3 regions of the Massilibacterium senegalense genome follow, and region 3 is predicted to be linked to each of the others. Evidence: riboswitches for the same ligand, from Rfam matches in the RefSeq annotation. Region 3 holds a riboswitch; each other region holds the start of a gene.

Region 1 (10,886 bases), on a different contig from region 3:
AATCGATTATTTGGATTGTAATTGTGACGATGATCGTGATTAGTATTATTAGTACGTTACTTGCCAATCTTATTATTAAACCATTGCTCGATATGAAAGATGTTGCACATCAAATGGCACATGGTGCACGAGATGTGAAAATAGGCATTCATCGAAACGATGAACTAGGTGACCTTGCAACTTCTTTAAATAACCTTTCGCAACAGCTTCAATCATTAGAACAAAAAAGGCAGGAAATGACGAAAGATGTTGCTCATGAATTACGAAATCCTTTGGCGACGTTGAAAAGTCATCTGGAAGCATTAGAAGATGGGATCTGGCAACCAACATACGATCGTATTCATAGTTGTACAGAGGAAGTAGAGAGGTTGATTGGACTAGTCAAAGACTTAGAATTATTAAATTCACTAGATACACCAGAGTTTTCGCTAAAAAAGGAAGAAGTGTCTCTTGCGCAAGTTATCCAACAAACTATTAATTTGTTAGAAACAGAGTACCGAAAAAAGAAGGTAACATTAGTAAACCAAATTGAATCAAATCCTATCATTATGGGAGATTCAACGAGGTGTATGCAAATTTTCATGAACATTATGATGAATGCTTTAAAATATACAGAGGCTGGTGGGACGGTACGTGTATTGGCAACGGAAACTGCTACTACTTGCAATGTAACAATTGCAGATACCGGGAAAGGGATACAAAAAGAATCCCTCGAGAAAATATTTGATCGTTTATATAGAGAAGATCAATCGAGAAGTCGAACGACAGGAGGAAGTGGAATCGGCTTAGCCATCGTCAAACGTTTAGTAGAAGCACATGAAGGGGAAATTTATGCAGAAAGTGACGGGAAGTCTGGTACCAATATTCACGTTATTTTTCCACGTACATAAAGGTAGTTTGTTACGTGTTTCTTCATCACTTCTTCACATTTCCTTGCTACACTTCTTTTAGTAAAAGGAGTGGAAAGTGAATGAAAAAGAAACGAGTAGGCTTTGCTTTGTTATCTGTACTTTTTTTGGTTAGTGCATGTTCTAATCCGTCTTTACAAGTAAAGGAACGACCAAATAATCAAGAAGAAATCGAAAATCCTCACGAAGTTATGTATAAGGAAAGGTTTCGATTACACGATTCAACTGGTACGAACGTATTAAAAGTTCCCCGTGTGTTAAAAAGTGATAAAGTGGAAGGGAATGATGTGTATTATACCGTTAGAGCGCAAGAAGGAGAAACATCGATTTTAGAAGGAACGAAAACAAAAACATACGGCTATAACGGTACTTTTTTAGGACCAGTGATTAAAGTAAAAAAAGGCCAACAGGTGCATATTAAAACCATTAATGAATTAAGAGAAGATACAACATTTCATTGGCATGGATTAATTTTGCCTGGAAAAGGTGACGGTGGACCGCATGAAGTAATACGACCGCAAGAAGAAAAAGATATTTCTTTTCGCGTAAACCAAGGCGCGACAACGTTATGGTTTCACCCTCATCCGATGCATAAAACTGGCGAGCAAGTGTATAAAGGATTAGCTGGTTTGCTGATGATTGAAGACGATAAAGAGAAGAAATTGGCACTTCCAAGAGATTACGGCGTAAATGATTATCCAATCATTTTGCAAGATCGTTATTTTACTTCGGATCATCAATTAGATTATTCTGCTGTGAAAAACGAAGATGGTACGGTTGGGAATACATTATTAATCAACGGTACAGTCAATCCTTATGTAGAAGTAAAACCAGAAAAAATTCGGTTTCGCTTTTTAAATGGTTCTAATTTAAGAAATTATCGCCTTACATTAAGTGACAAACGTCATTTTCAACAAATTGCCTCAGATGGTGGGTTGTTAAATCAACCAATAGATCGCTCTTCTATTTTTTTATCGCCTTCTGAAAGAACAGAAGTAGTAGTGGACTTTAGTAGCTATAGAGATGGGGATACGGTGAATCTATTAAACGAAGATGGAGCTGTCGTATTACCAATCAAAATAAAAGGTTCTCCTAAAAAAACACCTGATCTTCCAACACAATTAAATACGGTAGAAAAAGAGACATTTCCGAATAAGGAAGTGACAAAAAAAGTGACGTTAGCTGGGATGGGTCGTATGGTGACGATTAATCAAAAACAATTTGATCCGAATCGAATTGATTTTACACAAAAAGTTGGCGAAGAGGAAATATGGGAGATTTATAATCAACCACATCATATGGGAGGAATGATACATCCTTTCCATATTCACGGCACGCAATTTAGGGTACTTTCGATTAACGGTGAAGAACCACCAGAAAGTGAGCAAGGTTGGAAGGATACAATCGCTGTTCAACCGAACGACCGAGTTAGAATTGCTGTTCGGTTTGAAGAAGAGGGAATTTACATGTTTCATTGTCACATATTAGAACACGAAGACAATGGAATGATGGGGCAAATTGAAGTAACCAAATAGTAAAGGACTACCTTTACTATTTGGTTCTTTTTTTTTAACATTAGGCAATCAATTAACCGTTATCTATCTTATTAATAGGTTTTAAAAACTGTATTAATGGGATATTTTTCTTTAAAATGGTTAAAATATAATTTTTCTATCTATTAATGTGTAGTATAGTATGATTTCTAGGGAATCTAACAAGTAATAAATAATATTTAATACTATTTTACCAGGATATTTTTTAAAAGAAGGTGAAATGATTGAAATCTATCGATCCAATTATGGATATTATAGTGGCGAATCATCAATTTAAAAAAGATTCATTAGATTCTTATATGAACCAATTTTTACATACACTATCGATCATTGAAATAACAATAGGAATAGTAGAAGAAGATCAATTTATCGTTTACAATCTTCATCATGAAGAAGGATTACTTTTACAGAAAGTAAAAGTTACAGAATTAAGTGATTGGGAAGCACAGTTAAAAAATAACTATTATATTGAAGAGCAAAATATTGAAATGAATGAATTTGCAAGAATATATAGTTATTTTGATGAGGAAAAATGGATTGGATTTATTCGTTTTGTACGTAAAGAAAAAGCATGGAAGCTAGAAGAGGCTTATCAACTAATTAAAGATTTTTTTGAAATCTTTTTTTTAGAAAAAACAAAAACAGAGCTTGTTGGGAAGATGAAACAACTAGAATTGAAAGAACCAATGACTAGATTGGGAAATCGGTTGGCATATGTTAACTATTTATCAGAAAAAATAAAAAGCCCGTCGCCATTTAGTTTTCTTCGTATCAAAGTGGATGGTTTAAGAAAAATAAATGATATTGTCGGCTTTACAGTTGGAGATGAAATGTTAAAACGTTTTGCTTATCGACTAGCAGCAATCCAAGGCGTTCAAGCCTTCCGTATAAGCGGTACAGAATTTACGGTTATGATTGAAAACACTTTAGAGGAGCAACACGTTATTCGTAGAGTAATAGAAGCGGCGGAAGAGCCGATTAAATATGTAAGACACCGCTTAAAAGTTGATATTTTTCTCGGTGTGGTTCGGTATCCCGAAAACGGAAGAACGTTAGAGGAATTGGAGTTTAGCGGTATGGTATCGCTAGAACACTCTAAATTGAATGGAAAAAATAAAGTCGGTCATTTCGTAGAAGAATTAAAGCGATTAAGAGAAGAACAAGATTATCTAGAAGACGCATTGGAAAAAGCTATTGATTATGATGAAATTGATGTACATTACCAAGCGCAATTTTCATTAAAAGAAAATAAAATTGTTGGATTAGAAGCACTAGCTAGATGGGAATATAACGGTAAGATGGTTCCACCTTATAAGTTTATTCCTATCGCTGAAGAAACAGGAATGATTTTAGAACTAGGATATAGTGTATTTCGAAAGGTATGTCATTTTCAAAAGGAATTAGAAGAGGCGGGCTATAATGATATTACCATTGCTGTAAATATTTCTGTTGCACAATTAATCGATGAAGACTTTCTTGTTAAAATCGAACATATGGCGGAACAGAATAATATTGACACAAAGAGAATAGAACTAGAAATTACCGAATCCATTAGTTTAGAAGAACAGCAAGGAATTGCTCAAAAAATCGAAACATTAAAAGGAATGGGCTTTAAAATTGTAATGGATGATTTTGGTACAGGTTATGCTTCCATGACGCATTTAAAAAGTGATATTTATCATAAAATTAAAGTAGACCGTTACTTTATTAAAGATATTGGGGTCAATGAAAATGATGATACGAAAGAAAAGGCATTGTTACAATCCATCGTTCAGTTAGTCCAATCGTTAGGAATGCTAGTATTGGTAGAAGGTGTGGAAACAGAGGAACAACTAGATTTGCTAAAAAAAATGGGTTGCGATTATATGCAAGGTTTTCTTTACTCGAAGCCGATAAAGGCGGAAAAAATGCTTCATTTTATACAAGAAAAGGAGAAGGAGAGTTCATGAAAAATTTTCGAAGCATTAAAATAACTAATTTTGCTCGCTTAGTACATGAACGACGTACTGCCATCAATTTTGATGCCAGTGTAACGATTAGCAAAGAAGAAATAAATGAGATTATTGAGTTAGCACGGTATGCGCCTTCCTGTTATAATCTTCAACACGTAACATATAAAGTAATGCTCAGTCGAAATCGACGGGAAGAAGTAAAAAAAGTCTCATATGACCAACATAAAACTGTCACGGCATCAGCTGTAGCGCTAGTATGTTCGAATCCAAATGCATATGAAAATGTAGAAGAAACGATGGCGGAACACCGCCAGTATATGGATGAAGAATCGTTTGCAGAATGGATTCAATCATCGAAACAATTGTATGAGAGTCGTGGTGAATCTTTTAAAAGAGATGAAGCGATTCGGAATGCTTCTTTAGCTGCAATGTTATTCATGTTAGTGGCAAAGGATAAAGGATGGGATACGGCACCAATAATTGGATTCGAAGAAGAAGGGATTCGGAAAATATTTCAAATAGAAGAGCCATTTATTCCTGTTTTGATGATTGCAATTGGCAAACAACCGGAACGGTATAATCGTTTTAAACGACCTCCTCGGAAAAAAGTAGAGGAGATAGTAGAGTATATTTGAACAAAGCTCTTCTTGTTTTCTCTTTCTTTTGTTTAGGTTAGTTGGTAAAGATATAAAACAAATGCCATTTACATATATTTTAAAAGAGTTGCTGGATGAATCCTTTGTTAGTATATCTTTTTTGTGAAAGGGTATAAGGTGGAAAAGTTGATAAATTATATCTAATAGTAAGGGGTGAAACTATTCCTATTGTGGATAAGGATTTTACCGGAAATAGGTAAGTAAAGACACAGGTAAAAAGATAATGCTATGTATGATTGTTTGTGAAAAATAGACTAGAAAATAAAAGAGGGAAAGTGTGAAAATCCAATCGATTGGATTATTCGTAAAATATTATATTAAAATAGAGAATAAGAAGAGGGAGATAATCTAAAGTCTACACTTTTTTAAAAAATATAAAAGCAGAATCCCGCTTACATAAGTGGTTGAATGACACCGCATGCTAACCGCTTGCCAGCATTTCCAGCAGGCTGACTTTTGTAATCATCCGGGCCTTGATGAATAATAATCGATTTTCCGATAATATCGTTTATTTTGAATTTATTTGTAAAAAATCGCATTTGACTATACCCATTGTTTGAAAATAATACTGGGAAATCACCAGCGTGATTGCCATGTGGTTGTTTGGTCGGGTTCCAGTGCCCACCTGCTGCTTGAAAAGGATCTTGTTTGTTCCCGATGGAGCAGTCGCCAAGTTCGTGAATATGGAATCCATGTGGACCGATTTGGGGGCTCTTTTTTGTAGCAGGTTGATACTTTGGTAGACCTGTTACTTCCACATACACTTCTGTTCCATAAGGATGATTGAAAAAAAGAACAATGCCTTGTAAATGAGGTGCGAGTGAGCTAGTGATTAATTTAGCATAGGCTTGATTTTGTCCAGTATGAATAGAGTGTGAAGCACGCATAGATGATACGTAAGGATAATACATATACATTTTCATTCCTCCTACCATTTTCTTTATGCCCATAGTATATGCACCTAATATATAATGGTGTTATTTCAGAATTTTTAAAAAATAATCTTGACAATCTTATTTTCTTCCGATAGAGTTTTATTAAAGTTTGACAAAACTTTTACAACAATCAAATATCGTTGGGAACAGGTACTTTGAATTGACATGATTCAAAGTTTAAAGGGGAATCCGGTGTAAATCCGGAGCGGTCCCGCCACTGTAATAGAAGAGTCATAATCTATACGTCACTGGTATTGTTTACTGGGAAGACCGATTATGATGATGACACTAAGCCAGGATACCTGCCTGTTCTAACAGCACTGTTTGGAAAACCTACGGGAGATAGGGAGGTGTTAAAAATATTGAGTAAATAATCAGGATATTTTTGCCTACTTTTCGTGGTAAAAATATCCTTTTTTATTTTTAGGGAGGAATACGATTTATGGGAGGGGTATAGATAGTGGTACAAACGAGTAATCTTGGTTATCCTCGCATCGGCGATTATCGAGAATGGAAAAAGACGCTCGAGTCCTTTTGGGCAAACGAAATAAATGAAGTGCAATTTCTAAAACAAATGAAAGACATTCGTCTTTATCACTTACAAAAACAAAAAGAAAAACAAGTTGACATTATTCCAGTTGGTGATTTTACATTTTATGATCATGTGTTAGATACAGCGGTTATGTTTGGATTAGTCCCGGATCGATTTCAGTATCAAGGGAATGCAGTATCTTTATCGACATACTTTGCGATAGCGCGTGGCAATCAAGAAGCACAAGCAAGCGAAATGACGAAATGGTTTAATACTAATTACCATTACATCGTGCCGGAATGGTCAGGTCAAATACCGACTTTGACAGAAAATAAACCGTTAAAGGCGTATCTTGAAGCAAAAGAAGAAGTAGGTATAGAAGGAAAACCTGTTTTGCTTGGTCCTTTTACATTTTTAAAATGCTCCAAAGGTTATGAACAAAATCAATTCGAAGATCTATCAAAAGCACTCCTTTCACCATATAAACAGCTTTTATTAGAACTACAAGAAGCCGGAGTAAAATGGGTACAAATCGATGAACCATCGCTCGTAACGAGTATTTCAGACGATGAGATGAAACTAGTCGCACGCATCTATCGTGAATTAACGCAAGAATTACCGAATCTTTCGATTATGTTGCAAACGTATTTCGAAGCGGTTACTCATTATGAAGCAGTGATAGGTTTACCTGTACAAGGAATCGGATTAGACTTTGTCGCAGGGTATGAAGAAAACATGCAAAATGTAGAGAAATTTGGATTTCCAAAGGATAAAGTGCTTGGAGTCGGTATCATAGACGGTAGAAATATTTGGAAGGAAAACTTGCTTTCTGTACAAGTAAAGTTGGAGAAATTATCAGCAATGGTCCCTAGTGAGCGGCAATGGCTTCAACCTTCTTGTAGTTTGCAACATGTACCTGTAAGTGTAAAGTACGAAGATTCGCTTCATCCGTTATTAAAACAAGCACTAGCTTTTGGTGATGAAAAACTTGAAGAACTACAAGAAATAAAACAATTTATGACAGCAGCCGTAAGTGATAAAGAAACGATAATGCAAACTAATCAAGACATTTTCACACAATTAGCATCATCCGAATGGCGCACACCTGTAGATGATAAGCCCGAAGACATACGTACAAAAAGAAGTCTTCCATTCCAGGAAAGACGCGTCGCACAAGAGGAAAAATGGCAATTACCGTTCCTTCCGACGACAACAATCGGAAGCTTTCCACAAACGACAGATATTCGACGTATTCGCAGAAAATGGCGTAACGGAGAATTAGGAGACATGGAGTACGAACAAGTAATCAAGCAAAAAATCAAAGAATGGATCGATATCCAAGAAGAGATTGGATTAGATGTACTTGTTCATGGTGAATTTGAACGAACCGATATGGTTGAATTTTTCGGTGAAAAGTTAGAAGGATTTGCATTTACGAAAAATGGTTGGGTACAATCGTATGGCTCACGTTGCGTAAAACCTCCTCTCATTTACGGAAATGTGAACTTTATTCAACCGATGACCGTAAAAGAAACGGTATATGCACAATCTTTAACGGAAAAGCCAGTCAAAGGAATGATTACAGGACCAGTTACGATATTAAATTGGTCGTTTGTACGAAATGACGTACCTCGCCATGAAGTAGCGTATCAAATCGCAAAAGCACTCATTCAAGAAGTACAAGAATTGGAAAAATTGGGAATTGAAATGATTCAGGTAGATGAACCTGCGTTACGAGAAGGATTACCGCTTAAAGTAGAAAAATGGCAGGAATATTTAACGTGGGCAGTGAGAGCGTTTCGTCTTGCCACATCGGATGTGTTAGACACGACGCAAATTCATACCCATATGTGCTACAGTGAATTCAGGGATATTATCGATGCGATTAAAGCATTAGATGCCGATGTGATTTCGATTGAAACATCACGTAGCCACGGAGAATTAATTTATGACTTTGAACAAAATATTTATGATAAAGGGATTGGCTTAGGTGTTTATGATATTCATAGCCCACGTGTTCCTTCTGAAGAAGAGATGCGTAAAGTCATTCAAAGAGCTTTGTCTGTTCTTCCGAATGATTTATTTTGGGTCAATCCAGATTGCGGGTTGAAAACAAGACGGGAAGAAGAAACGATTTTAGCACTGAAAAACATGGTGCAAGCCGCAAAACAAGTACGGAAAGCACAAACTGTATCCAATTGATATTGTAATCTTCCCATCGTGTAGGGAAGGAGAGGTGAAAAATGAGAAACGAAATTGTCTATTTTTTAACAAATGTTCAGGATGAACTAGTCATGACAAGCGTGATCGAAAACCTCGATTTTCAAGGATTAACAATGTTATTTCATTATTTACAAAGTACGGAAAAACAGACGGAACAAAAGTGGTTGAATGTTTTTCATAAAACGATCGAAAAACGAATTTGCTCGTAAGACAAGTAAATTCAACTATATTCATGTTTTACTACCCTTATGCAAGATGAATAATCCTATAGTTACCATGCCTCGCATGTTTTGCTTCTTTCTTCGAATAATGTGACGGCATTCATTGAGTAAAAAATAAAATGGTGGTCGAGCCTTTCAAATCAATTTGAAAGTGTTCGGCTTTTTTTTTCAAAAAAAAAGGAATAGTCATGGTGTAGTGGAATAGAATGGAATGATATGGTACGTTGTAAAGAGAAAAAAATGATTCAATTGAGCGGAGGTATCCTATGTTTTGGGATAATCAGGAAAGCGAACAAATAATCAAACAATCTGGGGAAAAAGTGATACCGGTGTTAATTGAGTTACTAACAAAGTCAGAGGATGTAGACACGCAAAAAAAAGTGATGACGATTTTAGGGGAGTTTGGCGAAGTGGCAAAAAGTTCGGTTCCTACGTTAATGAATTATTTACACCATGCACAGGAAGAACTTTGTATGACTTCAGCTTTAAGTTTATCGAAAATCGGTTCGACCTCGATTCCTTGTCTAGATGAGATGATACAAAAAACAGAAGGACGTCCTAAGTTTTGGGCTACTTGGGCATGGACACTTTTACATGTAGATAAAAATCCCGACAACAGCTTGCGAATGTTACGGAACATGTATAAGCAAGCAAAAAGTGAATATGAGCAGATTGCGGTAGAGGAAGCGCTCGGGAAAATAATGGCGCAGAAGTTGGCCGTAACGAAAAAGGAGTGAATGATTCACTCCTTTTTAACGTTGTAAATGCCCCGAACGAGCAATTTTTGTTTGAATGTAACGCTCGTTATAGGAGGTTGTTTGGCACCAGACCGGAACGCGTTCTTTAATCGCAACCCCCGCTTGTTGTAGTTGCGTTAATTTATCGGGGTTATTGGTGATTAAATGAATGGGCTTCGAACGTAATGATTGTAAGACGGCAACTGCTTCTTCATATACACGAATATCATCTTGAAATCCTAATGCTTCATTTGCTTCTATGGTATCAAGTCCTTGTTCTTGTAGGAGATAAGCCATCGCTTTATGAAATAAACCAATCCCTCGTCCTTCTTGGTTAGCTAAATAAAAAATGGCACCACATCCTTCTTGAACAATTCGTTCTTTCGCTGCTTGAAATTGTTCACCACAATCGCAACGACGACTACCAAAAACGTCCCCCGTGTGGCAAATACTATGAAAACGAACAAAGGCGTCTTCTTCTTGGGCAAAATCTCCATAAACAAGAACAGACGAAAGTTGTTCGTTTGCTAATGGCTTTTGATAAAGGAAGTTATATACTTCTTCAACCGTTGCAGCGTTGGTAATCAATTCATGGTTCACCCACGTGTACCATGAAAAGAGATAAGTTTTGCCATTAATTTTTAATGGCATTTTCATCGGACCGATTAAACAAAGATGATGATGTTCATCTGAAATCATTTGCATATATGGACGTATTTTGTCCAGTGTCATTTGTTTTAGCAATAAAGGTGCACCTCTTTTTTCTATTTTCTGTATTATACCATAAATCGTAATGATTACGATTTATAAAGATTATAGAATAATAGAGGGAATACTCGCCTATGGTAAAATGAAAAATAGTAAAGATGGGGGAGAGGATAACGTATAAATGGATATTCAGAAGAAAAAAATCATTAGTTACGATAAATAGGTTAGTAGTAATAATGATTTTTGTTTCTATAGGTTTTGTGTCAATCAAAACAGTTTACTTTCATTGGAACTCGTATTTGTTGCTGTATTCATGCGACGTTTTTTAGGAGCAGGCTGGCTGTTATCGGTTCTTTTGATTTTAAAATTCTACCACATTTAAGAAATTATGAAGGAGATAAAGCAGTAAGCTCAACTAAGAATCTATAATCAAATTCACTTTCTTTCATATTCATTATCTT
Region 2 (10,886 bases), 930 kb from region 3:
AAAAATTAATTATTTATATGGGTACCGCAATTTTATTAGGTAGTTTTATCGGTGGATACGGTTCTCGTCTTTTAGAAGAAAATATGATTAATGTCGTGTACGGTATTTTAGCAACAATTGCAGCTGTGATGATGTTTATACCGAAAAAACAAATCGATGACATTCCATTTGATCAAGTAACATTTAACAAATGGTTAGCAGCAATCCTTGCGTTTATTGTAGGGCTTGGAGCTGGAATTGTTGGAGCAGCTGGTGCCTTTTTATTAGTGCCAATTATGTTAGTTGTATTGAAAATTCCGACACGAATGACGATAGCTTCTTCGCTTGCGATTACGTTTATTTCTTCTATTGGTTCTACAATAGGAAAAATCGCAACAGGACAAATTGTGTGGCTACCAGCAGTTATTATGATTGTAGCAAGCTTAATCGCTGCGCCAATTGGAGCTAACGTTGGTAAAAAAGTAAATACAAAAGTTTTACAATGGATTTTAGCAACTTTAATTGTTGCTACGGCTATTAAAATTTGGATTGACTTATTATAAGGGGGAATAAAAATGGTAAAAGTATATACAACATCTACATGTCCATATTGCACCATGTTAAAAAATTTCTTAAATGATCAAGAAATCGCATATGAAGAAATTAACTTACAACAACGTCCTGATATGGTCGACTATGTAATGAAATCAACAGGAAACTTAGGTGTACCACAAACAGAAATTAATGGCCAATGGGTGATTGGATTTGATCCAAATCAAATTATGGCACTTGTAAAATAAAGATTATTTCATCCCAAGGGAAACGGGGATTATGATAAAAAAGAGAAAAAGAAAGGTGATGACCAAATGGCAGCAGAAATTATTTCAGCGAAAGATTTAAACCATTGGATTTTAGATAAAAAGGAATTTTTCATTTTTGACGTACGTAATGAATCAGATTTTAACGATTGGAAAGTGGAAGGTGCGAATATTGATTATTTAAACATTCCATACTTTGATTTACTAGATGGCGTAGAGGAAGTTTTAGATAAATTACCAAAAGATAAAGATATCGTGGTTGTGTGTGCGAAAGAAGGATCTTCTCAAATGGTAGCGGAAATGTTAGATGAAGCAGGTGTATCTACACGCTATTTAGAAGGTGGTATGAAAGGTTGGAGTGAATATTTGTATCCAGCTGTCGTATACCAAGATGACGAAGTAAAAGTATATCAATTTATCCGTGTAGGTAAAGGTTGTCTATCATACATGGTTATTTCCGGAAAAGAAGCATTAGTAGTAGACCCAGCTCGTTTTGCGGATGTTTATGTAGAAAAAGCAAAAGAAGAAGGGGTTACAATCACACATATTGTAGACTCACATTTACATGCAGACCATATTTCTGGTGCATTCGAATTAGCACAAAAAACAAACGCTCGTTATTATTTAATGAAATCTGAAGGTGCAGTAATCAACTTTGAGCCTTTAGAAGACCATGAAGAAATTAAATTTGAGCAAGTAAAACTTCAAGTATTAGCTGTAAAAACACCAGGCCATACACCAGGAAGCGTATCATTCTTTGTAAATGATAAATTATTGTTCTCAGGAGATACAATCTTTGTTAGTGGGTTAGGTCGTCCAGACTTAGGTGGAAAAGTTCGTGAATGGGCAAAAGATTTATACAATACAGTGTATACAAAAGTAGCAAACATTGCGGACGATGTAATCGTACTTCCAGCTCACTATGCAAGCTTTGTGGATGAAGTAAATGAAAAAGGATATATCGGGGAAACATTAGGAACAATTCGTGAGAAAAACGAAATCATGCAAGGAAAAGAAGAAAGTGACTTCGTTGATTACGTAGCAGCGAGTGCTTCTAGTGAAACACCTCCAAACTTTGAAGACATCGTAGCTATTAACCGTGGACAAAAAGATGCTACAGCGGAAGAAAAACAAGAATTAGAAATCGGACCAAACCGCTGTGCTGTGCACCACGTTGCAGAATAAAAAAGAATGGTCTTGTAAGGAGCCTTTAAAATAAAACTAGTGTAGAAAAACGAATTGTTTTTCTACACTAGTTTTTGTATTTATGTTAGTCGTTCTCTTAATTTCCCAGAAATAAAATCAGTAAGGATAACCATTAAAATAATGCCTAATAAAATGACTCCGACACGCTCCCAATCACGTACGCTAAGAGCAAAAATTAATGGTGTTCCAATTCCTCCAGCGCCAATAATCCCTAAAATAGTAGCAGAACGAATATTAATTTCAAAGCGATAAATAATGAACGAAAGATAGCTTGGCAATACTTGTGGTAAGACAGCAAACCAAAGTGTTTTAATAGGGTTGGCACCAGAAGCGATTAATGCTTCTGAAGGACCGAAATCTAAACGTTCAATGTCTTCTGAAATCAGTTTACCGAGCATTCCGATAGAGTGAATCCCTAAAGCTAGTACCCCTGCAAATGAACCAGGTCCAACCGCTTTAATGAAAAGAAGTGCCATAATAATTTCAGGAAAAACACGAATAAAGCTAAGTACAAATTTTCCACTTCCTGAAATGACGTTCCATTTACTCCTATTAGATGCTGCCCAAAATGCAAATGGAACACAAAGTAATGCCGAGATGAATGTTCCGAGGATAGCGATTGCTAATGTATCTAGTAATCCACGTAGTAAATCTTCGCCACCTGGGTCATACACATAGTCCCAGTCTGGATGAATCAGTCCTGAAATAATGGAAGAAACGACTTCTCCGGATGTATCGTTTATCTCCACTTTTGGCATCCCAGCAAATGCCCAAATATATATAAAGATGATGATACAGGCGACTAGCCATTTTCGATAACGTTTCTGTTTTTTCGTTATAGCCATTTCACTCATATTAATTTCTCCCGTAATTTTGTACTAATAGTATCAATAATCAGCACAACCACTAATGTATAGATAATAATAGTAGCTGTTTTATCGTATTCAAAAAAGCCAAGTGTTCTTTCGTAATAAAGCCCAATGCCTCCTGCTCCTACTAACCCGAGTACGGCAGCGGCTCGAACATTTACTTCAAATGTATAGAGAACAAATGATAAAAATTGAGGCAATACTTGTGGAATCACCCCAAAAACAATCCATTTTATTTTATTTGCACCAACAGCTGTCATCGCTTCTAATGGTCCGGAATCAATTGATTCCATCGCTTCGAAGGTTAATTTAGCGATAATTCCAATTGAAAATACGGTTAAAGCAAAAATACCTGGAAGTACTCCAATTCCAAAAACCGCAACAAATATAGAAGCTAATAATAAATCAGGAATGGTACGTATTAAATTTAAAAGAAACCGAGTAGGAATCGTGATAAATGGATGTTCAAATACATTTCTTGCTGAAAAAAGAGCAATCGGAATGGCAATAATTGCTCCGAATGTTGTCCCTAGAATGGCCATTCGAATGGTTTCTAACATTGGTTGTGTGATATTAGATACATAACTCCAATCGGGTGGAAACATTTCACGTAAAAGATCAAGCATATTTGGTAATCCTGTCACGAGCATGGCTAATGAAAAATCTACTTTCCTACCACTTAGCCATAAAACAAGTAAAAGGAGCAGGAATGTAAAGAGATGTTTTAATTTATTGGATGAAGTAGAATGTAAGGTAGACTGTTCGTTTATTTCGAATGGTTTCATTTTACCACCTCAAGCAGTTCATCCTTTTGAATCGCCCTTCCATAAATTTCTGCAAATTTCTCATCAGTGGCTTCTTCTATGGTCCCATCAAATACAATTTCTCCTGCACGTAACCCAATGATTCGTGTTGCGTATGTACGTGCTAAATCAATAAAATGGAGATTGACAACCATTGTAATTCCTAGTTCTTCATTAATTCTTTTTAAATCGTCCATTACTTGCTTTGTTGTGAGCGGATCGAGGGATGCGACTGGTTCATCCGCTAAAATAATTTTTGATTCTTGGGCAAGGGCACGTGCAATAGAGACACGCTGCTGTTGACCGCCTGAAAGTTCATCGGCCCTTGCATATGCTTTATCTAAAATATTGACACGTTCTAACGCACGCATTGCCAGTTCTTTATCGTGTTTTGGGAACATACCTAACATCATTTTGATGGTGGAATGATACCCGACCCGACCAGATAAAACATTTCGGATGACCGTCGATCGTTTAACGAGATTAAAGTTTTGAAAAATCATTCCTATATTTCGACGAATTTGATATAATTCTTTTCCTTTTGCTTTTGTAATAGACTTTCCGTCAATCAAAATTTCACCGGATGTTATTTCGTGAAGACGGTTAATCGAGCGGAGCAACGTAGATTTACCTGCACCGGAAAGGCCAACAATGACGACAAATTCTCCTTTTTTAATAGATAGATTCACATCATGAAGCCCTTTCGTTCCATTTGGATATATTTTTGACACATATTTAAATTCAATCATATGCGAACCAACTTTCTTATTTTTTGTTAAGGATACGTACGAGTGCTTAAAAAATAGCGGAGGTAGATTGAAAACTCGCGCTACAGAGAGATTTTTTTAGAAGGAGAGAAAGAAAATGACTGAGACCCGAAGTAGTATCTTCGTGTGCCCAGTCATCTTCATTTTTTCATTCACAACAGTAGGAAAGACTAGAAAACACTACTCTGTTTGAACTTTCTCTCCATATTCGCGGACAATGTCAAATTTGCTGTCATCAGATTCCACATATCCTTCATGAGAATAGATGTCACGGATAATCTCTTGTCCTTTTTTGTCTTTACCAATCGCGATGAATGCTTCTTGAATTTTTTTCGACCATTCTTCATCTATGTCAGAACGAACGGAAATTGTATCATTTGGAATTTTTTCAGTGAATTCGATAATCTTTGTTTCGTCAAATACTTTTGGATAGTCACCTTTTACAACATTACGTGCATCTTGGAATGTTACAGCAGCGTCAATTTCCCCATTTAAAAGCGCAATAATCGCTTGGTCATGCCCTTTTAGGGTAACTGGTTCCACATCTTTTAACGGATCAATTCTTTTTTCCATTAAAGAAGCTGCTGGCCAAACATATCCTGCGGAAGAGGTAACGTTTTGATAACCAATTTTCTTTCCTTTTAAATCTTCTATTTTTTCAATGCCAGAATCTTTTTTCACAATAAAAATGGATTTATAGAAATCTACTAATTCCTCTGTAGGGGTGCCATCTTCATCATTCACTCCAAAACGTTGTGCTTGAAGGATTACTTCTGCTGCCCCTTTTTCCTTTGCTAGTACATATGCGGTTGGAGGGAGAAATCCAACATCCACCTTTTTCGAAGCCATTGCTTCTACAATTGTATTATAGTCTGTTGATACACTTACTTTTACTGGGATACCCAATTCTTTACTTAACAGTTCTTCTAGTGGTTTTGCTTTCGCTTCCAGTGTATCCGCATTCTGTGAAGGGACGAATTGAACTGTTAATTCTTCCGGTACATAACTAGTTTCTGCCTTGTTTGTTTCGCCATTGGCCTTTTGAGTTGTTTCTTCTGAATTACCGCAACCGACAAGCATACTAGCAGCCAGGGCAAACGAAATCCCGACTCCTAACAATTTTTTAATCATTAGCTCCAACTCCTACACTACAAAATTTTTATGACTCTTCTATGACTCTAACAAATATATATTGAAAAAATGTTAATAAATTGTAATGAAATAATTAAACTTTGTAAAAATGATATAAAATTGTGTTTATATAACAACTGAGAAAAGTGTATTTTTTGAAAATAAGACCAAACTTTCTTTCATAGAAGTTTGGTCTTTCAATAATTTGTTTAATTACTTATATTCCATAATTATATATATTTCTCAGCGATTTTCTTTCCAGAATGCTTCTTTATATATTTTTGTAAGGATGATAATTTTGTCTGTTGCACTTTTTCCTTTTTTCCTCTTGAATAGAAGAAACTCTAGAGGAAATACTTTTAGCTGTGCCATCATTTCATATTAATCCTTGTGCTTCACCATTCGCTAATGTTAATAATTTAAGTTGAAAGTTGTTTTTATATGAAGAGGCAATACCAAAAATATGAATGGAATCTCCGCTTTTAAATTGTTCTTGAAATTGCGTGACCATTATTACTGTTCGACTATCCACACGCACACGCGTTTTAATTCCATCCGTATGGATTACATCGAATTAAAAAAAGTTTCCTATTTCAGCTAGATTTTCAATGGTTACATTTTCTAATTTTATTCATTGTCCTAGAGTGCTTTCATCCACTTCTTTCACAACCTTAGGTGCTAGAAGGTCTTTTGTCCCAGTTTTAGTAAGTGAAATGATATCTGTAAGTTCTATTTCATTGTTATATATGGTAGTAGGTGCCGTGATTTTTACTACATCACCTACATGAAACCCGTCCTCATGTTGAAAAACATAAATACCTGCTGTCTCATTTTGGATATAAAAACCTTTTTCGCCAAATAAGCCTGGTTGTGATGTGATGACACCTTCAATGGTTACTAACGACCCTTTTGGTGCTTCTCTTGCTTCTAAAAGGAAATGGTTTCAGGAAAAGTTAGTGTTTCATCTGGTAACGGTTCACTATTTACATTATCAATGGTAACTATATTGGTCAGAATGTTTGTTTTTTTATGTTTTAAACGAAGATTTGCTTGTCCCTCTGTTCCTGGCTTTATCCGCACGGTTAATTCCTTTGTTGCTTGTCCAAATAAGTCTGCGGTTACGGAAAATAGTTCACTGTATCCGTAGGAAGTAGGCCATGTTCCATCTTCTCTTTGGAAGGATGCAATTTGCGTTCCACCATCTAAATAAATACCTATTCTTAAATCTGAAATTGTTTGACCTGGGAGAAGATTATGAACTTGTAATCTAATGTTAAATTCTTGCCTGTTTGGTAGTATTTCTTGGTGAATAAAAGAGTAAGTGGGTTTCTGCTCTTGTGTGACTGTTGAGCCGTATGAACCTGCTTTAAATGTTAAGGAGTCATACCATTTATAACCGGGTTCAGGTTCTGCCCATGGTTCTTTTTGAGGTTCTGTAGAGTTTGCTGGTATTTCTATTTTTAGTTGAGGTGATGGATTATCGAGCGGAATACCTGTCTCTGCAAAAGTGGTATAGTTTTCTTTTTTTGCTAGCCAATTGATTATGTTCACTAATAATTTTTCATCATCTTGTTCTTTAAAGCCGTCATATGTTTTCTTGGTAGTACCAGTATCTTCTCGTACATACTTTGGGGTTGCATCTTCAACGGGTGAGGAATCACCTATGAATGCTGCTTTTCCTTTTCCATATTTTGAAATGGCTGCATACGGTCCTTCTTCTATACCCCCGCCGAAATATACACCTTGATCGACTGAGTAATTCCATTTATCTGCATTTGTTAGTCCAGTTGGTACATAAACAATTCCTTTTGCTTTAGATGAATCTGTTATTGCTAATGTAGAACCTGCATGCATAGCGACGGATTGAACTCCTTCTGTAATGCCAAACGTATCTTGTGAGGGAGCAATCAGTGTAGCGTTCACATTTCCAATTGCATTGTAACGGAACTTAATTCCAAAGTTTTCGGAAAGCCAATCTTTGCTTTCTAATTCTTGCATTGCAAACGACATTTTCTCATCTGTATTCATTCCTTTAGATGGATCTTCAAATGCTCCCCTTCGATAGCCATTCATTATTTCAGAAGAATCCCAGCGATTTTTATTCCGGTCTGCATTGTAATGATCGGAAACAAAAAAGATACTTCCGCCATTCTCAACAAATTGAAGCATCGCATCTTGTTCTGTTTTTTTAAATGGAATATTTGCTTCAGGAATGACAAATACATCATATGCCTTTAAATCATCGTATGTAAAAGGTACTGTTTTTCGCAGTTCTTTTACATAATACCCTTCTTGTGAAATGGCATTGGCAAAATCAGAAAAGGCCCCGTCTATTACCCAGTCGGCAGCTCCAGCAGTTTGACCGTGTGAATTGTCAAACAACACATTCATTCCATTCGGATTTGCTGGGAAAATTTCAGGAACCGGATCTGTTGGACCTTCGGCATTCGCGTTATTTGTGCCAACCAATGCTGGTGCAAGACTAAAAAATAGAACAATGGAGAGCAACGTTTTTAATAAAAATGGTGTGCTCTTTTTCATACACAATCCCTCCCATATTTCCGCCTTTTAAACAATTACTTCCTTATCCATTGTAGGGAATAAATATAAGTATAAGGTTAAGTATTTGTAAAGTTTGTATAAAATTTAAAAAGAAAAATACACAAGGAAGTACATGTTGTGTGATATACTAAACATAATTGGATAAGTGGAGATTGGTAATTGTACATACCGTACAATTTTAAAAGGGAAGTTCGGTGCAAATCCGACGCGGTCCCGCCACTGTAAGTGTAATCATTCATACAAAAAACCACTGTCATACTATGTGATGGGAAGGAGTATGAATGAAGTGATCACAAGTCAGGAGACCTGCCAAACTCGACACACCCAAAATCCTACGGAGTATAGGAGGTGTATGGCGATGCATATGCACAAAGATTTTCGCCGCAATTCTACACGCGTTGATGTGATGACAGTTGAATGTAAATTGCGCGAAATTTTGATGAATAGCTTTGTTGATGCGAAAAGCGCTTCATTGCAGTATTCATTAGATGAACTTGTTTGTTTATTGATCGAACAAGTAGAGGATGAAGCGGTTAAACGAGTGCGACTTCGTATGTTAAATGAAGCATTTCAAAATGTACGCAAAGAATTGATTGGGTAAAACAAAAGGCTATCTTTCCGCAGATAGCCTTTTTTAGTTAACCTGTATATTTTGTTTCTTTTCCGAGGAATAAAACAGCAAGAACACCGATAAAAATGGAAATAGCAAAAATACTAAAAATCGATCCAATCGACATGTTTGCTGCTACTAAATAACCGACCATGAGCGGTCCGAAAATACCGCCAATTCGTCCGAACGAAGCAGCCATTCCTGCACCTGTTCCGCGAATGTGTGCGGGATATTGTTCAGGTGTGTAAGCATACATCGCACCCCATGCACCTAAGTTAAAGAAGGAGAGCAAAATACCAGAAGTCATCAACATCGTTAAGGTGTCGGCATTTCCGAAAAAGTACGCACTAACTGCGGTTCCAATCAAATATGTTACAAGTACAAACTTACGACCGAATTTTTCAATAAACCAAGCAGCAGTAAAGTAACCTGGTAGTTGAGCAAGCGTCATAATGAGGACATATTGGAAACTTTTAATCATCGCAAATCCTTTTAACACCATGACAGAAGGAAGCCATAAAAACATGCCATAGTAGGAAAATACAACACTAAACCATAATAGCCATAACATCGTTGTTCGTTGGATATATGGTTTTGTCCAAACACTTTTTACATTTTGCCACACGCTTATTTTTTCTGTTTTTGGTTGCTTTGGCATCGTATCTGGTAATTTTAATCGAAGGACAACAGCATAAAGAGCAGGAATCGCTGTTAATAGTAAAGCAACCCGCCAGCCGTAAGTTGGAATAATAAAGTAGGCAATAATCGCTGCCACAATCCATCCTAATGCCCAGAAACTTTCTAAAAGTACGACAACTTGTCCACGTTTTTTTGGATGAACACTTTCACTAACATAAGTAGAAGCAACGGGTAACTCCCCACCTAATCCAGCACCAATTAAAAAGCGAAATACTAAAAAGATTGCTAACGTTGTACTCAGAGCGGAAAAACCACTTGCTAATGAAAAGAGTAATAATGTAATGATAAAGACATGTTTACGACCGATTTTATCGGCCATTGCTCCGAAAGCAAATGCCCCGACTGCCATCCCGATGGAATTAATACTTCCAATCCATCCGATTTGTTCTGGTGTTAAATTCCAATCTTCTTTTAATGCGGCGTTAATAAATGATAACAACCCAACATCCATTGCGTCAAACAACCAAGCGAGTCCGGCGATAGATAGTAATTTCCTAGTTGATAACGGTTGCTGTGACCCCATTTTTTTCGTCACATGAGTCATCTCCTTATTTTCATAATCATACTCTTTTAAATATTTACGAAAAGTATACAGATGTCAAGACAAAATAAAACCTATAGTTTCTCAAAACTATAGGTTTTGTACTTACTTAGTTTTATTCTTTTCTTCGGATTTATTCGATTCTTCATTCACTTCTTCGATGACAACGTTACAACAGCATTCCTTTTTTTTTGGTTTTAATTGTCCGAAAAAACCTTTTAATCCTTTTTTTTCACCCATTTTGTCACCTCCTTTAACAGTCTTATAACATGTATTGCACGAAAAGGCCGCTCAAAATGGCAATCAATAAAACAGAAACCATAAAAATGAAGACAAGTTTTCGTTTGAACAATTTACTTAGTAAAATCATTTCTGGAATACTAGCACCAGCACCACCAACAATTAAAGCTAAAATAGAGCCAATTCCCATTCCTTTTGTTAAAAGCGCACTACTAATAGGAATAATTGCTTCCACACGAATGTACATTGGAATCCCGATAAGTGCAGCGATTGGAATTGTCCACCAATGTTCCCCGCTAGCATATTTTATGATGAAACTCTCCGGAATAAAGTTATGAATAGCAGCCCCGATAAAGACTCCTAGTAAGATATATGGTAAAAGTGGATAAAAAAATCCCCAAGCATCAGCTAAAGCGAGTTTCCATTTCGGAAGATCGGTATTTTCTTCTTTTTCTCCACGATGAACTCGAACTTTTTTTACCTCTTTTTCAAAACCTAGCTTTTCCCAAGTGAATCCTGTCAGAATGGCGAAGAAAAACATCATAATAAAATAAACGATTGTAAATTTTACTCCAATCAAACTAATAAACAAAATAAGGATAACCGGATTAAGGAGCGGCGAAGCAATTAAATATGCAATAGATGGACCAAAGGGTGCCCT
Region 3 (10,886 bases):
AGAAAATAAATGTTTTTTACATTCATAAATCGGAATATACATTTGTTTTTGAACATCGGTATCTTCTGCGGATCCAATTGCAATCCACACTCTCGAACGGTAGTTTTTGGTAAATGGATCACTTTCTTTACTTCCCGGTGTAAAATCACCATAATCACGCACTAATGTAAGAATCATTTCATATCCATGACTTTGGACTGGGGATATATATTTAAAAAAATATTGCGTTAATTGTTTTTCTATTTTCTTTTCTATTTTTTCAATACGTTTTTTTAATACAGGATGAAATTGTTGAAACTTTTGCATTTGCTTCACCACTTCACTAGTTTTTATTAATTATTATCATACATGGTTTTAGCAAAAATGCATGCATTTTGTGAAAGATGTAACATAAAATTCATAGTTCAACATTTCGTCAAATTTTTTCGTGCATTTTTAGTTGAAAAAAATGAGGCTGGGACAAAACACTCCTCTGAACTGAAAAAGCCAGTGAAATTTTACGTTGAGTAAAAATTTCACTGACTTTATTTTTTTATCAAAAAAAGGACACTTTCTGATAAAATTAAGTTACCAGACAAAAATTCAAACAGAAAGAAGTGTTCTTTTGTTTAAAAATTATAACATGAATCAATTAATTTTTCCTTTAAATATAGAAGTAAAACTTCAAAATAATGATATTGCCTTCCCCATCCATCATTTAGTTGAAAGTATTCCGGAAGAAGCAATCGAACCATTTCTTCGAAATACGGGTTGTCCTGCTTATCATCGACGCATGATGTTAAAAATTATCTTATGTGCTATACGCAATCTGTTTTTTCAGGGCGTAAAATAGAAGCACTTTTAAAAGACATTCTTCGTATGATGTGGCTAGCTCAAGGTTATGAACCAAGCTATCGCACCATTAACCGTTTTCGTGTTCATCCTGAAGTAAAAGAATTAATTCGCCAGTGTTTCGTTCAATTTCGCTGCCAGCTTGGTACAAGAAAAATTGATGGAACAAGAAGCGATTTTTATTGATGGCACAAAGATTGAAGCGAATACGAATAAATTTACATTTGTTTGGAAGAAAGCAATTGAAAAATATCACAACAGTTTAATCGAAAAGTCGAACCAGCTATACGATGAACTTCTTGAGAAAGAAATCATACCAGAAATCGAACGAGAAAATAAAAAACAATTATCAATAGAAGAACTCTCTCAAATGGTTCAAAAAGTGGATAAAGTTGTTTCTGAGTATAATCAAAAAATTGAAACATCGTCAGATGTGACAGAACGAAAAGCGCTAAGAAGGGAACGAAAGTTTCCAAAACAAGCTTACAAACAATTAGTGGGCTATACCGTACGTAAACAGAAATATGAACGAGACTTTGAAATTTTCGGCGTGCGTAATAGCTATTCCAAGACCGATCATGATGCAACGTTTATGCGAATGAAAGATGATTATATGAAAAATGGTCAATGAAAGCCTGGTTATAATATCAAAGTCGCAACTGAAGGTCAGTACGCACTTGCCTATAGTATTTTTTCGGATCCAACGGATACACGCACACTCATTCCATTTTTAGATGAAATCGAACAACATTATTTCGAATTATCAAAGCATATCGTCGCAGATGAAGGATACGGTAGTGAACAAAATGATGATGATATCCTTTCAAATCGTAAACGGGAACCTTTAATCACTTATAACATGTATGTAAAATAAAAGAAGAAAATTAATGGTGAATGAAAAATGGGAACAACAAAAAGAATATGTGAGAGCGCAGCTTTCAGAAAAAAAACAGGGGCTATTTATCGTCAACGTAAGATTGACATAGAACCAGTTTTTGGATTCTTGAAGGCTAATTTGCGTTTTACTCGATTTTCTGTCCGAGGAAAATCGAAGGTTGAAAATGAAATGGGCCTTGCATTAATGGCCGTGAATATGCGGAAATTCACGTCCATTAACTAAAAGATATAAAGATTCATATAAAAAATAGCTAAAAGTGAAATGGAGTGAGCTCAATTTCACTTTTTGCATTTTTTGAAGCTCGTTATGTCCCAGCCTCATTTTTAGAAAATGCCTAATATTTTTTTTCGTTTAATTTTAGAACTACGTAATACTGAAACTTCTTGCCCGTTCACCATTTTTTCAGCATTTTCATACAATTCCATCGTTTTTTGTTTCCCACAATGTTTATCTACATGTGCGATTGCTTGTTGAATATTAAATGGTCTAGTTGTCAAATTATGCGCGTCAGAAGCTAAAAAATGAGCTAAATTATGCTGCAACAAGTCAATGGAGAACTTTTGGATTTTGCGACCAAAACCTCCCGTCACACTTGTTGTAGTGACTTGAGAAAGTGCACCAATTTGAATAAACTCAAACAAAATGTCAGGATTCTCAATAATTTTTTTATTTCGTTCTGGATGAGCAATAATCGGCGTAATACCTTTAATCATTAATTCGTATAAAATACTTTCTGCATAATCTGGTACATCATGATGTGGAAATTCTATTAATGCATACTTTAGTCCATTCACATATGTCAACAAATCGCCTGTTTCTTTTTCTAATTCAGCCATTAAATCAGCAAAAATACGAATTTCTTGTCCAGGTACAACTTGAATCGATAAGCCTTGTTCCTCTATCCATTCATTTACTTCTTTCACAAATGGTATGATTTCTTGACGACGATTTGAGAAATGGCGATCGTAATGCGGAGTTGCAACAATTGTATGAACTCCTTCCTCGATTGCTTGTTTTAACATCGCTAGTGTTTCTTCTTTCGTCTGTGCCCCATCGTCAATCCCATATAAAATATGACAATGGATATCTATCATTGATAATTCCTACTTTCTATTATTTTTTACTTCCGTAATAGTAATAATATTCGCCTGATTTCATTTCTTTACGGTTTAAAATGACACCTAAAAATTTACCAGATGAATTTTTTAATACTTCTTTTGCTTTCATCGCACCCTCTATTTCAGTAGACCCACTTGCTACTACAAGTGCTGTAGCATCACAAATGTTAGCTAAAATTTGCGCATCTGCAACAGCTAACAACGGAGGGGTATCGAAAAAAATCATATCAAACTCTTCTTTTAAATGTTCTACGAATTTTTCCATCGTCACAGAACTTAATAATTCTGCTGGATTTGGTGGAATTGGTCCACTAGGTAAAACGTATAAATTAGGAATCTCTGTTTCCCGAATTGCATCCTCTTTTGTTAGTTGTTTGGTTAACACTTGCACAATTCCACTAGAGTTACTAACTTTGAACGTATAGTGCACTGTTGGTTTACGTAAGTCTGTATCAATTAACAAAACTTTTTTTCCTTGTTGTGCAAATACAATCGCTAGATTTGCAATCGTTGTTGATTTTCCTTCTGATGGATTCACAGATGTAATCATTATTGTTTGAATCGCTTCGTCCACTGATGAGTAATCAATACTTGTTCGAATAGCTCGATATTGTTCCGAAATCGGTGATTTCGGTTCGACTTGTGTAATTAATTGTCTAGATTTTTTTATGTATGTTGATTTTTCTTTTCGTTTCATTCACTATTCATCCTTTTAATTATCCATTTTTGCAATAACCCCTAAAACGGGCGCTTCTAAATTTTTCATAATATCATCTTCAGTTTTAATTGTATTATCTAAATACTCTAATAAAAATGCTAATCCTATTGCTAACATTAATCCAACTACTAAGCCAATTGCCATATTTAATAACGGTTTAGGCTTCACTGGTGAAGGATCTTCTCCGGCTTTGGCTTTTGATAAAATATTTACATTATTCACATTCATAATGTTTGAAATTTCATTTTTAAATGTTTCCGCTACCGTGTTTGCAATTAATGCTGCTCTTTCGGGATCAGTATCATTAACTACTACATTTACTACTTGTGAATTTTGTTCGCTTGTTACTTCTAATTGTGCTCCTAATTCATCCGATGTCATATTTAATCCTAGTTCCTTATTCACCTTATCTAAAATCGTAGGACTTTTTATAATAACACTATATGTATTAATTAATTCTACATTTGTTCTTACTTGGTTCACATCTAATGTCGGTTGATTTGAATCTTGCGATTGATTAATTAAAATTTGTGTGGAAGCTTGATATACAGGTGTGATAAAAAAGTATGTAACTACACCCGTTACTAATACTGCAAATAACGTAATAAAAACAATTAATTGAAATCGTTCTTTTAACGTTTCAAAAATTTCTTTCAAACTAATAGTTTCTTCCATTACCTTCTCTCCTATACGTTTCTTTCTATTTTTCAATATATAAAGTAAATAAACCTTTCATTTTCAAAAAATAATAAAAGGTAATAAACATTTTGCACTAGTATATTCATAACATATTTTTTACATTAAGAAAAGATATTTCTAAATCATCCATTAGAAATCCGCATTTTATTTTTTTCAGACTTGCAATATGAAAAAAAGTTCTATAAAATGAAATCAAATGAAGTATCACTATATATAGTCATTACCCATAAATATTATACCTATATTTAGTATTGGCACTCATTTAGTGAGTTTAAAAGGGAATTCAGTGAAAAGCTGGAGCTGTCCCCGCAACTGTATAGCTGACAGTTTGAACAATCCACTGTTTTAAAACGGGAAGGGTTCAAATTTGGATGAAGCTAAGCCAGGAGACCTACCAATCTAAACAGTTTTATCCTTCGGGAGTTAAGCGATAAAACGGCAAAGATTCTATACTGTTTTTTTGTCGTTTTATGCTCAATTCCAAATGGAATTGAGCTTTTTTCATTATACCATAGAAAGGTTGAAAAAAATGACACATTTTTTCACAGATCATAATTTGAATGAATTTTTACATTTTGCATTCCATGACTTTCCGTCTTTAAACAAAGAAAAATTTATAGAAGAAGTAAATATACAAATAACTCCTTCCTTAACAGAAAAAGAAATATTACAACTAATGATTCGCACAGCTGTTGAAAAAACAACGATGGAAGAAACCGAATGGGAATGGGTTAGTTCCCGAATCTTGCTACAAGCACTTTATGCCCAATATTCTACTTCCTCCCCTTATGACAACTTTTTTAATCATGTATCCTCGTTAGTTCAAAAGGGATTGTATGGAGATTACTTATTAGAAGCATATACAGAGGTTGCAATCGACGAACTTGGTTCTTACATAAATCCAGAACGGGATCTGCTGTTCCGCTACAGTGGACTTTCTTTATTCACAAAACGTTATCTCGTTCGTGATTTTGAAGGAAAACTAAGGGAATTGCCTCAACATCGTTTCATGACGATTGCCATGCATTTAGCTTCTAAAGAAAAGGACAACGTGTACTGGGCAAAACAATTTTATGATGTGTTATCAAAACTGGAAATTACCGTCGCAACTCCAACACTTGCTCATGCTGGTCGTCCTTTTCATCAACTTTCTAGCTGTTTTATTGACACAGCTGAAGATAGTTTGTGGAACATTTATCATACCGACCAGTCTTTTGCTCAAGTTTCCAAGTATGGTGGAGGCATGGGAATTTATGTAGGAAAATTACGTGCTCGTGGCTCTAGTATTCGTGGATTTAAGGGAGTAAGCGCTGGGATTATTCCTTGGATTCGTAACTATAACAATACAGCCGTTGCCGTCGATCAATTAGGAATGCGCAAAGGTGCTGTTGCAATCTATTGCGATATTTGGCATTATGATATTTTAGAATTTTTACAATTAAAGACAAATAATGGCGATGATCGTTTAAAAGCTCACGATATTTTTCCTGGTGTATGTATTCCAGACATCTTTATGGAAAAAGTGATCCAACGAGAAAATTGGTATTTATTTGACCCATATGAAGTAGAACAAGAAATGGGCTTTCGTTTAGAAGATTGTTACGATGATGACGAAGAAAAAACATTTACAAATCGTTATTTAGCCTGTGTGGAAAATGAACGATTACGAAAAAAAGAAATCCCTGCTATCGACATTATGAAAATGATTATGAAAAGTGCCTTTGAAACAGGTACACCTTTCATCTTTTATCGTGACACCGTTAACCGATTAAATCCAAATAAACATGAAGGCATGATTTATTGTTCTAACCTATGTACAGAAATTATGCAAAATATGCGTGCAACAGAATTTATTTCGGAAACATTAGAAGATGGTGTCATTGTGACAAAAACAAAACCAGGTGATTTTGTTGTTTGTAACTTATCCTCTATTAACCTTGGGAAAGTAGAAACAGAAGAAGATTTAAAACGAATTTTAGAAGTAGAAATACGAATGCTTGATAATGTGATTGATTTGAACGATTATCCTGTCCCACAAGCAAAAGTGACCAATCAAAAGTATCGTGCCATTGGGGTTGGAACAAGTGGATACCATCATCATTTAGTGAAAAAGAAAATTGCTTGGGAATCCGAAGAACATCTAGCATATGCAGATCAACTTTATGAAAAAATTTCATATTATGCCATTCAGGCATCAAATAAACTAGCTCGTGAAAAAGGAGCATATCCTTTATTCAACGGAAGTGATTGGGAAAATGGGAACTATTTTACCCAAAGAAATTACGAGGATGAAAAGTGGACAACCTTAAAAGAACAAGTTAAAAAGAACGGATTGCGTAATGCCTATATCATGGCTGTAGCTCCTACCTCTTCTACTTCCTTAATCGCAGGAACAACTGCAAGTATTGACCCATTATTTGCAAAATTTTTCGTAGAAGAGAAAAAAGATGGATTAATTCCTCAAGCTGCACCAGATTTAACACCTGAAACAACATGGTATTACAAAGAAGCACATACCATTGACCAATTTTGGTCAATCAAAGCCGCTGGTCGTCGCCAAAAACATCTGGATCAAGCACAAAGTTTTAACTTATACATTACACCTACGATTTCTGCACGGGATTTTCTTCAATATTATATCGAAGCATGGAAAAATGGGCTTAAAACAATTTATTATGTCCGAAATCGCACGGTGGAAATTGATGAATGTATTAGTTGTTCTTCTTGATAAATGTCAGCATTTCTCGTTATCTCCATTTCGGATGAAGTGGAGATACCTTTTACCATTGTATCTTCTCCTTTTTCATGAAGATACGGGTTATTTATCCAGGTAATCTTATATCACTTATCTTACGAAAGGAAGCGTTTACTAAAATGGAACAAAAACGATTATTTAACGAAACAGGCGAACGAGGGACATCCTCTCTCATTGGTGGGAACTCCACTAATTTACGAGAATGGAACCGAATCAAATACAGTTGGGCTCATTCTTTATATCGATTAATGTTAAACAACTTTTGGATTCCTGAAGAAATTTCCTTAAACCAAGATGTAAGTCAATTTCCAACTTTAACAGCAGCGGAACGACGTGCTTTTGATAAAGTAATTTCTTTCCTTAACTTTTTAGACTCTATTCAATGTGAAAACTTACCGCAATTAGCCGATTATATTACAGCACCAGAAGTAACAAGTTTATTAAATATCCAAACATTTCAAGAAGAAATTCATGCACAAAGTTATAGTTATATTTTAGATACGGTTTGTTCCCCCGAAGCTAGAAATGCAATTTATGATGAATGGCGAAATGATCCTGTTTTGTTTGAGCGCAATAAATTTATTGCGGATGAATATCAAAAATTTGTAGATAAACCTACGGAAGAAAATTTTGTTCATACGTTAATGGCCGATTATTTATTAGAAGCGATTTATTTTTATAATGGATTTGCTTTTTTCTATTCGCTTGCACGAAATGGAAAAATGACAATGACCGCAACGTTAATTAAATACATTCAACGTGATGAAGAAACACATGTTGCCTTATTTAGTAACATGATTCATGAATTAAAAAAGGAGCGCCCTGATTTATTTGATGAAAAGATGATTACATACCTAGAAAATATGATGAAAAAAGCGGTCGAACATGAGATTAATTGGGGAAAACATTTTGCACAAAATGAACTTTTAGGATTAACAGATGAAGTCATTGAGCGATATATTCGTTACTTATCGAATCAACGAATGCGCAGCTTAGGTTTCCGAGAGCTATATCCAGAAGTGAAAGAGCATCCAATGAAATGGGTCGAAAGTTTCAAACGAATCAATGAAACCAAAACAGACTTTTTTGAACAAAAAGTAACGAGTTATACGAAATCAAGTGGCCTCGATTTTAGTGATTTATAAAAAAAATCATAAAAAAGATTAATTTTTCCTTCTCTTTCCTATATAATGTATATGTCGTGCATCTATCCTTATGACTAACTTTACAAAAAAGGATACTCTTCCTACGCATGAAAGAAAATGTTGGATGTTTAGATATACGTTCACAATTCTTTCAAACTATAAACCAGGAAAGAAAGGACTATTTTTGCCATGAAAAAGAAAATTCTTATTACTATTTTTTCTATTATCGGCGTTCTTGTAGTTAGCATTGTTGGTTATGGTATCTATGTATATAACAATTTAACAAATACAGCTGACCAAATACATAAACCAATTGATCGCCAATCAACGAAACGTTCAGGGGAAGTAAATTTAAACAATAAAGATTCTGTTGGGATTTTATTATTAGGTGTAGACCAACGCCCTGGCGATCGTGGACGTTCTGATACGATGATTTATGTGACTGTTAATCCAAAAACAAATAGTGCGAAAATGATTAGTATACCTCGTGATACCCGTACGTTACTTGTTGGACGAAATACACAAGACAAAATTAACCATGCCTATGCGTTTGGCGGTGTAAAAATGTCTATGGATTCTGTCGAACATTTATTAGATGTTCCTGTTGACTATTATGTACAAGTGAATATGGAAAGTTTTAAAGACATTGTCGATGCGGTGGGCGGCGTAGATGTCAATAGCAGTTTTTCTTTCAACTATGATGGCGCACAATTTCAAGAAGGAAATATTCATTTAGATGGAGAAAAAGCGCTTAAATATGTACGAATGCGCTATGAAGATCCTCAAGGGGATTTTGGTCGTCAAGAACGGCAACGTCAAGTAATCCAAGGAATTGTCGATAAAGCCATTTCTTTAAACACGATTACAAAAGTGGATGATATTTTAAAATCCATTGGAAATAACGTTCAAACAAATTTAACGTTAGAAGAAATGCAAAAATTCCAGAAAGATTATGCGACTGCCAGAAATAATATTGAAACATTACAATTAAAAGGACAAGGAACAAAAATAGATAGAGTATATTACTTTATTCCAGATGAAACTAGCCTTAATGATGTACAACAAACCTTAAAAACTAGCCTAGAATAATACGTTTAAAATCCACCTTGTGACTGCAAGGTGGATTTTTGTATTTACTTGTTGAATTCAGATACATGTATAGCTTCAATGAAATTTTTGATAAGCAATTCTAATTATTTTATTGTAGTCATACGATGATGTAGATAACAAGAAAGAGAGGATAAAAAAAGATAGATGTAAGGCACATCTATCTGGTTATTTTTTTTTAATTTGTGAATTTTATCAAAATTTATTTACTTATTGTACAAAGGCTTGTATAGTAAAAGTAAGGAAGGATAAATACATTTATCCTTATTGAAAAATCCTAAAGGAGCTGATACACATGCGTAAAACTGTTCAAGCAATGTTTCAAGCCAAAGGATTAGTCATCACAGAAAAAGATATTTTAAATCTCGCTGACAAGTGGAAAATCATCGTTCGAGACCTTCAACTACAAAAACCTTTGACTAAAAAACAAGTTAAAGTGCCAATAGTCCATAAATAAAAGCATGGAGAAAATCCATGCTTTTATTTTTTCTCTTTTTGTATAATCATAAAACTTGCTGATCCAGTGACGAGTAAGCGATCATCACTATAAATGGTTGCTTCTAAAAAGGCCATTCGTTTCCCACGTTTAATGACTTTTCCTTTTCCAATTAATTTTCCTTCTTTTGCAGCACTTAAATAATGTAACGATAAATCAACAGTGACAGCATTTTCTTCTTCTGACATGGTAGATGCAACAGCACTTGCCATTGCCATATCAATTAATGTTCCTAAAATGCCACCATGTACTGTGCCATACATTTGTTTTACTTTATCCATTACATTCATCTCTACCATACTTTCTCCATCTTGTGCATATTGAATGCTGGCACCAAGAAAGTCCCAAATAGGACCATTTTCTAATTGCTTTGCACGACTATGTATTATCATTCCATTTCCTCCTCCATTTCTTTCATTCAATACCATATTAGCTTAGATTCTTTTTTCTTACCGTGGAAAAATAAATGGGGTCATCGTTTCATTTAATGGTTCTAATTGATATCCTGATTTTTGTAACCTTTCGATTAACTCTGGTAATGCTTCTGTTGTTACTTGTCGATCATGAAGCAGAATAATAGGTGATTGCCCTTTTTCTTCTATTCGTTGCACTTGTGCCATGGTAGCTTCAATAAATTGATTGTTTTTATAACGCCAATCATTACTATCCACATTCCAATCCCAAAGTAGCATCTCGTGCTCCTCGACAGCTTGAATATATTCTGGCTTCATATGTGGGATACTACCATAAGGAACTCGAATCAAATGACTTTTCACTCCACTCACTTGTTCAATTGTGTCTAATCCTTGCTGCATCTCGTACACAACAGAATCTTTCGATGCATACACCAATGCTTTATTATGACTAACACTATGAGAGCCTACCGCATTCCCATCTTCTATCATTTTTTTTATGATTTTTGGATACTCACGAATGTGTGGTTCTAACATAAAAAATGTTGCCTTTGCATCATGTTGATTTAATATATTTAATAGTTTTTCCGTTGTCTCTGTCGGTCCATCATCAAATGTTAAATAGGCAACCTTCGTTTTTTCTTGACTAACAGATTCAAATGGAAGATAACCGACCTCTCCATTTTCTAAGTTCATTTTAAACCAT

Evidence for each region. A riboswitch is a leader RNA that binds a small molecule or an ion and turns the genes downstream of it on or off. The one in region 3 is predicted to bind cobalamin.
Region 1: it holds a riboswitch for cobalamin, as region 3 does, so the genes downstream of both, metE (5-methyltetrahydropteroyltriglutamate--homocysteine S-methyltransferase) here and BN1372_RS06355 (ribonucleoside-diphosphate reductase subunit alpha) in region 3, are expected to answer to the same signal.
Region 2: it holds a riboswitch for cobalamin, as region 3 does, so the genes downstream of both, BN1372_RS10880 (hypothetical protein) here and BN1372_RS06355 (ribonucleoside-diphosphate reductase subunit alpha) in region 3, are expected to answer to the same signal.

What each region holds. Positions count from the first base shown of each region.
Region 1 is NZ_LN831785.1:391,395-402,280, reverse strand. It holds gene BN1372_RS02780 (sensor histidine kinase) at 1-890, shown strand, start outside; gene BN1372_RS02775 (multicopper oxidase family protein) at 971-2,443, shown strand; gene BN1372_RS02770 (putative bifunctional diguanylate cyclase/phosphodiesterase) at 2,686-4,410, shown strand; gene BN1372_RS02765 (nitroreductase family protein) at 4,407-5,048, shown strand; gene BN1372_RS02760 (superoxide dismutase family protein) at 5,462-5,986, opposite strand; cobalamin riboswitch at 6,136-6,328, shown strand; gene metE (5-methyltetrahydropteroyltriglutamate--homocysteine S-methyltransferase) at 6,465-8,738, shown strand; gene BN1372_RS02750 (hypothetical protein) at 8,780-8,968, shown strand; gene BN1372_RS02745 (HEAT repeat domain-containing protein) at 9,247-9,717, shown strand; gene BN1372_RS02740 (GTP cyclohydrolase II) at 9,733-10,461, opposite strand.
Region 2 is NZ_LN831786.1:1,513,339-1,524,224, reverse strand. It holds gene BN1372_RS10920 (sulfite exporter TauE/SafE family protein) at 1-542, shown strand, start outside; gene BN1372_RS10915 (glutaredoxin family protein) at 549-779, shown strand; gene BN1372_RS10910 (MBL fold metallo-hydrolase) at 846-1,982, shown strand; gene phnE (phosphonate ABC transporter, permease protein PhnE) at 2,063-2,857, opposite strand; gene phnE (phosphonate ABC transporter, permease protein PhnE) at 2,854-3,657, opposite strand; gene phnC (phosphonate ABC transporter ATP-binding protein) at 3,654-4,424, opposite strand; gene BN1372_RS10890 (phosphate/phosphite/phosphonate ABC transporter substrate-binding protein) at 4,623-5,573, opposite strand; gene BN1372_RS15250 (hypothetical protein) at 5,950-6,111, opposite strand; gene BN1372_RS10885 (hypothetical protein) at 6,501-8,114, opposite strand; cobalamin riboswitch at 8,272-8,463, shown strand; gene BN1372_RS10880 (hypothetical protein) at 8,494-8,736, shown strand; gene BN1372_RS10875 (MFS transporter) at 8,774-9,967, opposite strand; gene BN1372_RS15700 (hypothetical protein) at 10,091-10,225, opposite strand; gene BN1372_RS10870 (permease) at 10,248-10,886, opposite strand, start outside.
Region 3 is NZ_LN831786.1:580,099-590,984, reverse strand. It holds gene BN1372_RS06380 (hypothetical protein) at 1-306, opposite strand, end outside; gene BN1372_RS15845 (hypothetical protein) at 605-832, shown strand; gene BN1372_RS15840 (transposase) at 793-1,017, shown strand; gene BN1372_RS15835 (hypothetical protein) at 992-1,462, shown strand; partial or broken gene BN1372_RS15830 (transposase) at 1,478-1,951, shown strand; gene BN1372_RS06370 (tyrosine-protein phosphatase) at 2,053-2,823, opposite strand; gene BN1372_RS06365 (CpsD/CapB family tyrosine-protein kinase) at 2,843-3,544, opposite strand; gene BN1372_RS06360 (YveK family protein) at 3,560-4,240, opposite strand; cobalamin riboswitch at 4,500-4,677, shown strand; gene BN1372_RS06355 (ribonucleoside-diphosphate reductase subunit alpha) at 4,794-6,992, shown strand; gene BN1372_RS06350 (ribonucleotide-diphosphate reductase subunit beta) at 7,139-8,164, shown strand; gene BN1372_RS06345 (LCP family glycopolymer transferase) at 8,354-9,253, shown strand; gene BN1372_RS15150 (hypothetical protein) at 9,567-9,728, shown strand; gene BN1372_RS06340 (PaaI family thioesterase) at 9,752-10,159, opposite strand; gene BN1372_RS14940 (polysaccharide deacetylase family protein) at 10,217-10,886, opposite strand, start outside.